Regions from separate parts of the Pseudomonas sp. D4-21 genome, predicted to be linked through region 3. Evidence: predicted binding sites of a transcription regulator. Region 3 holds the regulator's gene; each other region holds the start of a gene.
The links. Region 3 encodes sigma-54, which starts transcription at its own class of promoters, with help from an activator protein. Its sites were predicted from a motif close to ANTGGCATNNANNTTGCTNT; they were not measured.
Positions count from the first base shown of each region.

Region 1 (4,113 bases), 2.7 Mb from region 3:
CTTCCTCAAGAAGCAGGCCTTCGAGGCCCTTGGGACAGGTGAGGAAGAGTTCGAAACGGTCGGACATGGGATTTCCAGAGCCTTTGGCTAAGTGGGCCGGGCAACGCATTGCCGGGCCGGGTTCAATCAGGTGCTTTTCTCAAGAGCACCCGCGTGGCACGAGCGTGTGCCGTTCCGTACTCGCCGCTCAGGTTCAAAGAGCTTAGATGCGTGTACAGATAAAAAAATTCTGTGCAACAAATTGTGAAAAGTCACCCCTTTCGTCGAATAGTACCCGAGTGCAACAGGGGGACATTCTCATCCGACCATGGCGACCGCCTTTCGGCGCAGGGCTGATCATACAGGGGTCTTGCTCAAAAGCGGGTGTTGAACATCATGTTACTTATCGCACTAGCATCTTTAATGTTACGTGCTTATGACAAAACGATCATTCCATCCGTGTGACGCTTTGGTTAGAACTCACCACAGGTTGACGTCGCAACGGCGTCAACACCTCGGCTCGTCACGCCGGCAACGAGCCGCCAACGGCAGAATGATTCTGCCCCGGCCTCAATAGAGGTCGACGCTAAGCAACAGTCAACAAGTGAGGGCAACACCCTATGAGAAGACTTAAGCGTGATCCGTTGGAAAGAGCATTTTTACGCGGTTACCAATATGGCGTTGGTGGTAAATCCCGTGAGCTTTGCCCCTTTACTCTACCGTCGGTACGTCAAGCCTGGATCAATGGCTGGCGGGAAGGACGCGGCGACAACTGGGACGGTATGACCGGCACTGCGGGTATCCATAGACTCAACGAACTTCACGCCGTCGGCTGACACAGGGCTTATTACTCAAGAACTCGACAACTTGACATCCAAACCGATTTAACCACGCACGTCCCATCCGGACGGCGGGCCACGGCCCAAGGGGCTCCTTCTGGAGCCCTTTTTAATGGCCGGGATTCGCGGATTTGAGCTGAAAACACTGGTGTGGCGAGGGGAGTTATCCCCTCGCCACAAATGGACCTCACCAACCTGAGGAATCACCCCAACGCCGCAATCGCATCCACCGCCTCTCGAATCAGCGCCGGCCCCTTGTAGATGAAACCCGAATAAACCTGCACCAGGCTTGCCCCAGCGGTGATTTTCTCGGCGGCATGCCGGCCTTCGGTGATCCCGCCCGCCGCAATGATCGGCAAGCGTCCCGCCAGTTCACCCGCCAGGATTTTCACGGTATGGGTGCTCTTGTCACGCACCGGCGCACCAGACAAACCGCCCGCCTCGTCACCGTGTTCCAGCCCTTCGACGCCTTCGCGTCCCAGGGTGGTATTGGTGGCAATCACCGCGTCCATGCCGGTCTCGATCAGGGCCTGGGCCACTTGGACGGTTTCCTCGTCGCTCATGTCCGGGGCGATCTTGATGGCCAACGGAACATGCCGGCCATGGATAACCGCCAGCTCCGCGCGGCGCCGGGCCAGGTCGGCGAGCAATTGCTTGAGGGAGTCACCAAATTGCAGGCTACGCAGCCCTGGGGTGTTCGGGGAGCTGACATTTACGGTGACATAGCTGGCATGGGCGTAGACCTTGTCCAGGCAGATCAGATAGTCGTCGACGGCGCGCTCCACCGGGGTGTCGAAATTCTTGCCGATGTTGATGCCCAGCACGCCCTTGTACTTGGCCGCCGCGACACGGGCCAGCAGGTGATCGACGCCCAGGTTGTTGAAGCCCATGCGATTGATGATCGCCTCGGCCTGAGGCAGACGGAACAATCGTGGCTTCGGGTTGCCCGGCTGTGGCCGCGGCGTCACGGTGCCGATCTCGACGAAGCCGAAACCCAGTTGCGCAAAGCCGTCGATGGCGGCGCCATTCTTGTCCAGGCCCGCCGCCAACCCGACCGGGTTGGGAAATTCCAGGCCCATGACCGTCACCGGCAGTTTCGCCGCAGCCTTGCACAGCAGACCGTTAAGGCCCAAGCGCCCGCCCGCGCCGATCAGGTCCAGGGACAGGTCGTGGGAGGTTTCCGGGGAGAGTTTGAACAGCAGTTCACGGGCCAGGGTGTACATGGGCGGCTTTGACTCGGGCGACGAAATGAGGCCGCGATTATAGCCGCGCAACGGCGTCGCAAGCGAGGCGCTCGCACAAAACCGCAGCGCTGGCATATGCCTTGCACCTTTTTGGTCATCAGCGCCCCATGCCAACGACGGAATGAGTGCCGCACTGTTTCAAAGGACAACGGCGTCGGCGTCCGGCCTTCCTTGGCCCGGACACGGCGCTTTTTGATGTGGAAGGTGATATCGATGAATGAAGTTCCAGCCACGCCCCTGGCCTGGGTCAATGGCAGCGATGCCCCGGAAAAAAGCGCGATCAATCTTGGCTTCATGGCCCTGAGCGACTGCGCCCCGGTGGTGGTGGCCGCCACCCAAGGCTTCGCCCAACCCTACGGCCTGACCTTGAACCTCAAGCGCCAGGCGTCCTGGGCTAACCTGCGGGACAAGCTGGTCAGTGGCGAAATCGACGCAGCCCACAGCCTGTACGGCCTGATCTATGCCGTGCACCTGGGCATCGGCGGCGTCGCGCCCACCGACATGGCCGTGCTGATGGGGCTGAACCAGAACGGCCAGAGCATCAACCTGTCCCACGGCCTCCAGGCCCAAGGCGTGACCAGTCCTGAGGCACTGGAACAGCACGTGCACCAAACTCGCCCGAAACTGACGTTCGCCCAGACGTTCCCCACCGGCACCCACGCCATGTGGCTCTACTACTGGCTCGCAGCCCAGGGCATTCATCCTTTATCAGATGTCGACAGCGTCGTGGTGCCGCCGCCGCAAATGGTCGCGCACCTGCAAGCTGGTCGTATCGACGGCTTTTGCGTGGGCGAACCCTGGTGCGCCAGCGCGGTGAAGCAGAACCTTGGTTTTACCCTGGCGACCACCCAGACGATCTGGCCCGATCACCCGGAGAAAGTCCTCGGCTGCACCCGCGCTTTCGTCGAGCAATACCCCAATACCGCCCGGGCATTGGTCATGGCGATCCTTGAAGCCAGCCGTTTCATCGAGCAAAGCGTCGAGAACCGTCGCAGTACCGCGCAATTGCTCAGCGCGCCCGAATACCTCGATGCGCCGCTGGATTGCATCGAGCCGCGCCTGCTGGGCATCTACGCCGACGGCCTGGGCAACAGCTGGCAGGATCCCCATGCCATGCGCTTCCACGGAGGCGGCGAGGTGAACCTGCCATACTTGTCCGATGGCATGTGGTTCATGACACAGTTCCGCCGCTGGGGCCTGCTGCGCGAAGACCCGGACTACCTGGCCGTCGCGCGCCAGGTCCAGCAACTCGAGCTGTACCGTGAAGCCGCTGCGACACTGGGCATGACGCCCCCAGGCCAGGACATGCGCAGCAGCCAACTGATCGACGGCACCACCTGGGACGGCACGGACCCGGCCGGGTACGCCCGCAGCTTCAAACTGCACGCCTTGAGCGATGCGGCTCCCCTTCTCGCCAGCCGCTGACAGGAGCCACGATTATGCTGCGTATCCTGCTGATCAACGACACCGCGAAAAAAGTCGGCCGCCTTAGAGCGGCCTTGATTGAGGCCGGCTTTGAAGTGATCGACGAATCCGGCCTGACCATCGACCTGCCAGCGCGCGTCGAAACGGTGCGTCCGGACGTGATCCTGATCGATACCGAGTCACCCGGACGCGATGTGATGGAGCAAGTAGTGCTTGTCAGTCGCGACCAGCCGCGACCGATCGTCATGTTTACCGACGAGCACGATCCGGATGTGATGCGTCAGGCCATCAAGTCGGGTGTGAGTGCCTACATCGTCGAAGGCATCCACGCCGCGCGCCTGCAACCGATCCTTGATGTCGCCATGGCGCGCTTCGAAAGCGACCAGGCCCTGCGCGCCCAACTGCTGGCCCGCGACCAGCAACTGGCTGAACGCAAGCGCATCGAACTGGCCAAGGGCATGCTGATGAAGATGAAAGAGTGCAACGAGGAACAGGCCTACACGCTGATGCGCCGCCAGGCCATGAGCCGCCAGCAGAAGCTGATCCAGGTGGCGGAGCAGATCATTGCGATGAATGAATTGCTTGGCTGAAAGCCTTGTAGTGCCTGGCCTGCCCCATTCGCGAGC
Region 1 is NZ_CP071664.1:3,735,138-3,739,250, forward strand. It holds gene rlmKL (bifunctional 23S rRNA (guanine(2069)-N(7))-methyltransferase RlmK/23S rRNA (guanine(2445)-N(2))-methyltransferase RlmL) at 1-67, opposite strand, end outside; gene rmf (ribosome modulation factor) at 600-815, shown strand; gene J3Q04_RS16630 (quinone-dependent dihydroorotate dehydrogenase) at 1,022-2,041, opposite strand; gene J3Q04_RS16635 (CmpA/NrtA family ABC transporter substrate-binding protein) at 2,276-3,487, shown strand; gene J3Q04_RS16640 (ANTAR domain-containing response regulator) at 3,502-4,077, shown strand.
Region 1: a site for sigma-54 is predicted at 2,130-2,149, ahead of J3Q04_RS16635 (CmpA/NrtA family ABC transporter substrate-binding protein). Genes of this name have one in related genera too.

Region 2 (4,113 bases), 490 kb from region 3:
CGTCACCCTGGCCGAACTGCTGGGAAACGTTGGCCAGGCGCACGCCGTTGCCGACGGTCTTGCTGCCCGAACCCAGCTTGGTGGCCGAGTAGACGTCTTCGAATTCCGCGCGGGACGATTTGAAACCGGTGGTCGCCACGTTGGCGATGTTGTTGCCGGTCACGTCCAGCTGTTTGTTGGCTGCATAGAGACCGCTAAGGCCGATGTTGAAAGACATGTTGACTCCTTTTGCCGGTTAGTCGGCTCTACATACCAATAGTTTGTACTTTGGACAGGGCGATGCTGCCCAGCCCGGCCAGGTTGAGCATCAGCTCACCGCCCGTCTGGCTGATCGTCACGCTGCTGACCGTGGCCGGCAGGTTGGTGATCAGCGACGTGGCCTTGCCATCGATGGTGGTCGAGGCCGCGAAGGTGTACGTGCCCGACTCTACCGTCGTGCCCGCGTCGTTCTTGCCGTCCCAGATGAAGGCAGAGTTGCCCGACTTCTGGCTGCCCAGGTCGATGGTGCGGACGGTCTTGCCATCCTTGTCCATGATCTTGACGGTGAGGGAGGACACCGCCGCCGGAACCACCACGGTGCCGTTGAGGCTCTTGGAGGTGTCGACCACGGCCTTGTCACCCGGAGCGATCACCGAGCGGCCGACCAGGGACGAAGCCTGCAACGCTTGTGACGAGTTGTAGTTGCCGGCAATGCCGCTCACGGTTTCGTTGAGCGTGGTGATGCCTTCCAGGCTGCTGAATTGCGCCAGTTGGGCCACGAACTCACCGTTGTCCTGGGGTTCCAGCGGGTTCTGGTTTTTCAGCTGGGTCACGAGCAGTTGCAGGAACGCATCCTTGCCCAATTCCTGGTTGCCACTCGCCGCATTGGTCGCCGCACCCAGGCCATCGGCCTTGGTATTGGTCTTGACCGAGGAGTTGGCCAGAATCTCGTTGAGGCTCAAACCGCCTGTTGTATTGGTGACGCTCATATGAATCGCCCCTTATCACTGACCGAGGGTCAGGACCTTCTGCATCATGGTTTTGGCGGTGTTCATCATTTCGACGTTGGTCTGGAACGAACGACTGGCGGAAATCATGTCGGCCATTTCTTCGACGACGTTGACGTTCGGGTAATAGACATAACCCTTGGCGTCCGCGGCCGGATGGTTTGGCTCGTAACGTGCTTCGAGGTTGCTCTGGTCTTCAACGACGCCGAGCACCTGTACGCCCTGCCCCGCCGCGTCCTGGTCCTGGAACAGCGAATCGCTGCCGCCGGATTGGCCACCCTGGAACATGGTGGCGAACACCGGGTGACGGGCGCGGTAGGTCTGGTCGATGCTTGACGAAACGGTCTCGGCGTTGGCGATGTTACTGGCGACGGTGTTCAGGCGAGTGGTCTGGGCACTCATGGCACTGCCGGCGATGTTGAAAACGCTCGCGATCGACATGACTTACTCTCCACGCAGGGCCGATACCAGCCCTTTGAATTTACTGTTGAGCAGGGTGAAGCTGGCCTGGAAGTTCACGGAGTTTTCCGCGTAGTTGGACTGTTCCAGTTGAGCGTCCACGGTGTTCTGGTCGACCGAGGGCTGCATCGGCGTGCGATACATCAACGATTCGTCGCCGCTGCCTACGCCTTCGGCTTCGATATGACGGCTGTTGGTCATGTTCAAGGCGAAGTGGCCGTTCTTGGTCTTCTCGTTCTGCTCGGCGAGTACCTTGGAAAAGTCCAGGTCACGGGCCTTGTAGTTCGGCGTGTCGGCGTTGGCGATGTTGTTGGCCAGGACTTCGGCACGCTGGGCGCGGAAGCTCAGGGCCTGTTCGTGGATACCGAGCGCTTTATCGAAGCTGATGCTCATGTCGGAAACCTTTGGGTGACCAGAATGTACGTACGAAGGCTTTAGCAAGCGCCGTGCCACTTTCCGAAAGCCCGTAAACCGGGGCTTTGCGGGCAACGGCAAAGCGGCAATGCCAGAAAAGCGGCAATCGGTTTCCGCCGGATGCCGCTTTTCTGCCGCTTTCATCCAGGCAAAGGAAATCAAAATGTGGGAGCGAGCTTGCTCGCGATGGCGGTCTGTCAGTCAACGTTGATGTCGTCTGCAATACCGCTATCGCGAGCAAGCTCGCTCCCACAGGGGACAGTGGTGATTGAATATGAGCACGCAAAAAAAAACGGGAGCCCCTAGGGACTCCCGTTCTACCATCCAAGCCAATCACTTCGCCTGGTAAATGATCCCCGGGCTGCACTGGACCATCTGGTAATGGTCCGGCAAGCCGTTCAACGCCTCGGATGCACCCAGGAACAGATAACCACCCGGTTTCAGGGTGCTGTGGATGCGCGTCAGGATGTCCTTCTTCACCTCAGCGGAAAAGTAGATCAACACGTTGCGGCAGAACACGATGTCGAACTTGCCCAGGCTGGCGTAACTGTCCAGCAAGTTGAACGAGCGAAACTCCACGCGGCTCTTGATGGGCGCCTTGACCACCCATTTGCCCGGTCCCTTGGCGTCGAAATAACGTTGCAGGCGATCGGGCGACAGGCCGCGGCCGATGGCCAGGCTGTCGTACTCGCCGGTCTTGCAGTTGTTGAGCATGGTCCCGGACAGGTCGGTGGCGACGATCTGCACGCCGCCTTTCAACTGGCCAATGTTGGTGCGCTCGAACTCATCAATGGACATCGACAAGGAATAAGGTTCCTGCCCCGACGAACAGGCCGCCGACCAGATCCGCAGGCGCTGGCCCGGGCTGGCCTTGATGGCCGCCGGCAATACCTTGTTCTTCAATACCTCAAAGGGATAGGTGTCACGAAACCACAGGGTTTCGTTGGTGGTCATGGCGTCCACGACCATCTCGCGCAAGCCACTGCGCGGCTGGGTCTGGATACGCTGAACCAACTCGCCCAATGACTTGATGCCCTGTTGTTCCATCAACTTATTGAGACGGCTCGACACCAGGTACTGCTTGTTTTCACCAAGCAAGATGCCACAGGCTTTTTCCAGGAAGACCCGGAACTGTTCGAAATCCAAATTACCCGTAGACAAAATACCGCCTCTTTTCACTGTATTGACTTGCCGGGCGCACAACGCGCCCGACCTTTAGCCTGCTGACTTGATTCGCTCGACGACTCGGGAAGCGAGGTCATCGGGCCGGAACTTGGCCAGGAAGTCATCGGCGCCGACCTTCTTGACCATTGCCTGGTTGAACACCCCAGACAACGAAGTATGCAAGATGATGTGCAGCTTTTGCATGCGCGGGTCGCTGCGGATTTCCGATGTCAGCGTGTAGCCGTCCATCTCCGGCATCTCGATGTCGGAGATCATCATCAGGAACTCCTCTTCCGGCTTCTTGCCTTCGTCGACCAGGTTGCGCAGGTAATCCAGCGCTTGCCGCCCATCGTTCAGCGCAATCACTTCGACGCCGACCGTTTGCAGGCAACGTGTGACCTGCTTACGGGCCACCGAGGAATCGTCGACGGTCAGCACCCGCAGGGAAACCGCCTTGTGCTGGGTCTCGGCATCTATCACGCCAACGGAAATCGTTTCCGGGGTCGGCGCCACTTCGGCGAGGATTTTCTCCACGTCGATGATTTCCACCAACTGGTTATCGACCCGGGTCACCGCCGTGAGGTAGTGGTCGCGGCCGGTCCCCTTGGGTGGTGGATGGATCTCTTCCCAGTTCATGTTGACGATGCGCTCCACCGATCGCACCAGGAACCCTTGGGTCTTGGTGTTGTACTCGGTGATGATCACAAACGGATTGCTCTGGTCCAGCAGTCGGCCGGAACCGGTCGCCATCGCCAGGTCGAGAATCGGGATGGTCGCTCCCCGGATATTCGCCACACCGCACACGACGGGACTGGATTTCGGCATCAGGGTCAGCTTGGGGCATTGCAGCACCTCGCGAACCTTGAACACGTTGATCCCATACAATTGTCGGCCGTCGAGACGGAACAACAACAGCTCCAGGCGATTCTGACCCACCAGCTGTGTGCGCTGGTTTACCGAATCCATCACTCCCGCCATGCCCTGACTCCTACCTAACGCTAATGTGTCCGACGCGCATTCATCACTAAACGGCACGGGGCTTGCTATTGAACCGGCATGAACGCACAAACGACATTTTCTCGACGCCTGA
Region 2 is NZ_CP071664.1:1,488,520-1,492,632, reverse strand. It holds gene flgE (flagellar hook protein FlgE) at 1-217, opposite strand, end outside; gene flgD (flagellar hook assembly protein FlgD) at 246-968, opposite strand; gene flgC (flagellar basal body rod protein FlgC) at 984-1,427, opposite strand; gene flgB (flagellar basal body rod protein FlgB) at 1,431-1,838, opposite strand; gene cheR (protein-glutamate O-methyltransferase CheR) at 2,193-3,020, opposite strand; gene J3Q04_RS06635 (chemotaxis protein CheV) at 3,075-4,001, opposite strand; gene flgA (flagellar basal body P-ring formation chaperone FlgA) at 4,080-4,113, shown strand, end outside.
Region 2: a site for sigma-54 is predicted at 1,880-1,899, ahead of flgB (flagellar basal body rod protein FlgB). Genes of this name have one in related genera too.

Region 3 (4,113 bases):
ACCAGGTCGGCATCTACCGGCATTCCGCGTTTGAAACCGAACGATTCGACGAGAAAGGCCGTACCCGGTTCTGGCTGGTTCAGCAGGCGCAACTTGAGGGTGTCGCGCAGTTGATACAGGTTCAGGTTCGTGGTGTTGAGCTTGAGGTCCGCCAGGTCCGCGATGGGCCCGAGCAGTTGGCTTTCGTCATGGATCGCTTCGGCCAGGGAGCGGCTCGCATTGCTCAGTGGATGGCGCCGGCGAGTTTCGGAGAAACGCTTGAGCAAGGTTTCTTCGTCGGCATCCAGGTAGAGCACATCGCATTGGATATGGCGGCTGCGCACTTCCTCGAGCAGTTCGGGGAAGCGCGACAAGTGGCTGGGCAGGTTACGGGCATCGACCGACACGGCGACCAGCGGTTGCGCCAGTTCGGTGTGGATCAGGGCGCGCTCGGCCAACTCCGGAAGCAGGCCTGCCGGCAAGTTGTCGATGCAGTAGTAGCCGCTGTCCTCGAGCACATTGAGGGCGGTACTTTTACCGGAGCCGGAGCGGCCACTGACGATGATCATGCGCATGTTTAATGACCGTTCTGCTCGTCCAGGACAACCTGATACAAAGCGTCGTTACTCGTTGCGCTGCGCAGTCTTTCGCGCACTTCCTTGCGGTCCAGCATGCTGGCGATCTGGCGCAGCAGCTCAAGGTGCGCATCGGTCGCCGCTTCCGGAACCAGCAATACGAACAGCAGGTCGACCGGGGCGCCGTCGATGGCGTCGAAATCTATGGGTGCTTCAAGGTGCAGTAGCGCGCTGATGGGCGACGTACAGCCTTTGAGGCGGCAATGTGGAATGGCGATGCCGTTGCCAAAACCGGTGGAGCCTAGTTTTTCACGGGCGATAAGGGCCTCGAAGACGTCCTGCATTTCCAGATCCGGCACTTCGCGGTGGATCAGGTTGGCAATTTGTTCGAGGGCTTTCTTCTTACTGCCACCCGGCGCGTTCACCTGGGAACGGCCGGGGGTCAGGATGGTTTCTAGTCGGATCATGGATTGGGGGGGTTAACGACCGGTTGCGCCCTGGAGGAGGCTCTGGGTCTTTTCCTTATGCTTTTTGAGTTGGCGATCCAGCTTGTCGGTCAGCAGGTCAATCGCGGCATACATGTCATCATGCTCCGCATTGGCAACCACTTCTCCGCCGGGAATATGCAGTGTGGCTTCGATCTTCTGCTTCAGCTTTTCGACGTTCAGAATGACTTGCACGTTGGTGATCTTGTCGAAATGCCTCTCCAATCGGTCGAGTTTTTCGCCGATGTAGGTGCGCAGGGGTTCGGTCACTTCCAGTTGGTGTCCACTGATGTTGACTTGCATACAGCTTCTCCTTCGTTGCCAGTGCATAAAGCGGCAGGCTGGGTGCCTGCCACTGGAACGCTGTGGCGTGGCCTGTTACATCAACCGCTTGCGTTCGCTCGAAGGTGCGATCCCCAGGGATTCGCGGTATTTGGCGACGGTACGGCGGGCCACCTGAATGCCTTGTGCCTCCAGTAAACCAGCGATCTTGCTGTCACTCAACGGCTTTTTCTGATTTTCCGCCGCGACCAGTTTTTTGATGATCGCGCGGATGGCCGTGGACGAGCATTCGCCGCCTTCGGAGGTGCTGACGTGGCTGGAGAAAAAGTATTTCAATTCATAGATGCCCCGAGGGGTATGCATGAATTTCTGGGTGGTCACCCGTGAAATCGTCGATTCGTGCATGCCCACCGCCTCGGCAATGTCATGCAGGACCAACGGCTTCATCGCTTCGTCGCCATATTCCAGGAAGCCGCGCTGATGCTCGACGATCTGGGTGGCGACTTTCATCAGGGTTTCGTTGCGGCTCTGCAGGCTCTTGATGAACCAGCGCGCTTCCTGCAACTGGTTGCGCATGAAGGTGTTGTCGGCGCTGGTATCGGCGCGTTTGACGAAACCTGCGTACTGGGCGTTGACGCGCAGCTTGGGCATCGACTCCTGGTTGAGCTCCACCAGCCAGCGATCGTTGTGCTTGCGCACGATTACGTCGGGGACGACGTATTCGGGCTCGGTGGATTCGATCTGTGAGCCAGGACGCGGGTTGAGGCTTTGCACCAGCTCGATGACCTGGCGCAGTTCATCTTCCTTGAGCTTCATGCGACGCATCAGTTGGCTGTAGTCGCGTCCGCCCAAAAGGTCGATGTAATCGGTCACCAGGCGCTTGGCTTCGGCCAGCCACGGGGTTTTGGCGGGCAATTGGCGCAGCTGCAGCAACAGGCATTCGCCCAGGTTGCGAGCACCGATGCCGGCGGGTTCGAACTGCTGGATGCGATGCAAGACGGCTTCGATCTCGTCCAGCTCGATGTCGAGCTCGGGGTCGAAGGCTTCGAGGATTTCTTCCAGCGTCTCGTCCAGGTAACCCTGGTTGTTGATGCAATCGATCAGGGTCACGGCGATCAGGCGATCGGTATCGGACATCGGCGCCAGGTTCAATTGCCAGAGCAGATGACTCTGCAAGCTCTCGCCGGCGGACGTGCGGGTAGTGAAATCCCATTCGTCGTCATCGCCGCTCGGCAGGCTGCTGGCGCTGGTCTGATAGACGTCTTCCCAAGCCGTGTCCACGGGCAGGTCGTTGGGAATGCGCTCGTTCCATTCGCCATCCTCAAGGTTGTCCACCGTGGGGGCGGCTTCCTGTTGGTAGGTTGGTTCCTGGATTTCCGGGGTGGTTTTCTGCTCGACATTGTCGGCCAGTGGATCGGTGTTGTCGAAGTCGTCGCCCTCTTCCTGGCGTTCGAGCATCGGATTGGATTCCAGGGCCTCTTGGATTTCCTGTTGCAGGTCCAGGGTCGACAATTGGAGCAGGCGGATGGCCTGTTGCAGCTGCGGTGTCATCGTCAGCTGCTGGCCCATTCTCAAGACTAGCGATGGTTTCATGGCAGGGGCTTAACACCTTATTTGCCGGCGCACATGCGCCATCCACTACAGGGCGCCGGAGCGCCAAACTTAAGCAAATTATATGCCTGAAACTGAAGTGTTTGCCTAGGGGGCGTCTTCAATTAATTGAGAGTGCCCCACGGGTCGTCATCGGACATTCGGCGCCACCCAGGCCTTCGCCTGAGGCTTCGTGGCTTAAAGGCGGAACTCGTGGCCCAGATACACTTCCTTGACCAGCTCGTTGGCCAGGATGGTGGCCGAGTCGCCCTCGGCGATCAACTGGCCGTCGTTGACGATATAGGCGGTCTCGCAGATGTCCAGTGTCTCGCGCACGTTGTGGTCGGTGATCAGCACGCCGATCCCCTTGGCCTTGAGATGATGGATGATCTGCTTGATGTCGCCCACCGAAATCGGGTCTACGCCGGCGAAGGGTTCGTCGAGCAGAATGAATTTCGGCGCGGTAGCCAGGGCGCGGGCAATTTCCACGCGACGACGTTCGCCGCCGGACAGGCTCATGCCCAGGTTGTCGCGAATGTGGCTGATATGGAATTCCTGCAGCAGGCTCTCCAATTCCTGACGGCGGCCGGCCTTGTCGAGCTCCTTGCGGGTCTCGAGGATGGCCATGATGTTGTCGGCCACCGACAGTTTGCGGAAGATCGACGCTTCTTGCGGCAGATAACCGATACCGGCCTTCGCCCGGCCGTGCATCGGCTGGTGGCTGACATCCAGGTCGTCGATCAGTACGCGGCCCTGGTCGGCCTGAACCAGCCCGACGATCATGTAGAAACAGGTTGTCTTGCCCGCGCCGTTGGGGCCGAGCAAGCCAACGATCTGGCCGCTGTCGATGGACAGGCTGACATCGCGCACAACCTGGCGGCTCTTGTAGCTCTTGGCCAGGTGCTGGGCTTTCAGAGTTGCCATTACTGCGCCTTCTGCTCGTCGGTTTTCTTTTTCGGCTGGATCACCATGTCGATCCGCGGACGCTGTTCGGTCACCTTGCTGCCAGTGGCACGGCCGGCGCTGGCCAGCTTCTTGACCGTGTCGTAGACGATCTTCTCGCCTTGGGTCACGTTGTTGTCCTTGTCGACGACCTTGGCGCGGTCGATCAATACAACGCGGTCCTGGGCGGCGTGATACTGGATGGTGACCCCGTAACCCTGCACAGGCTTGGTGTCGCCTGCGGTCTGCAACTGTTCGAA
Region 3 is NZ_CP071664.1:996,231-1,000,343, forward strand. It holds gene rapZ (RNase adapter RapZ) at 1-554, opposite strand, end outside; gene ptsN (PTS IIA-like nitrogen regulatory protein PtsN) at 557-1,021, opposite strand; gene hpf (ribosome hibernation-promoting factor, HPF/YfiA family) at 1,034-1,342, opposite strand; gene J3Q04_RS04330 (RNA polymerase factor sigma-54) at 1,418-2,914, opposite strand; gene lptB (LPS export ABC transporter ATP-binding protein) at 3,110-3,835, opposite strand; gene lptA (lipopolysaccharide transport periplasmic protein LptA) at 3,835-4,113, opposite strand, start outside.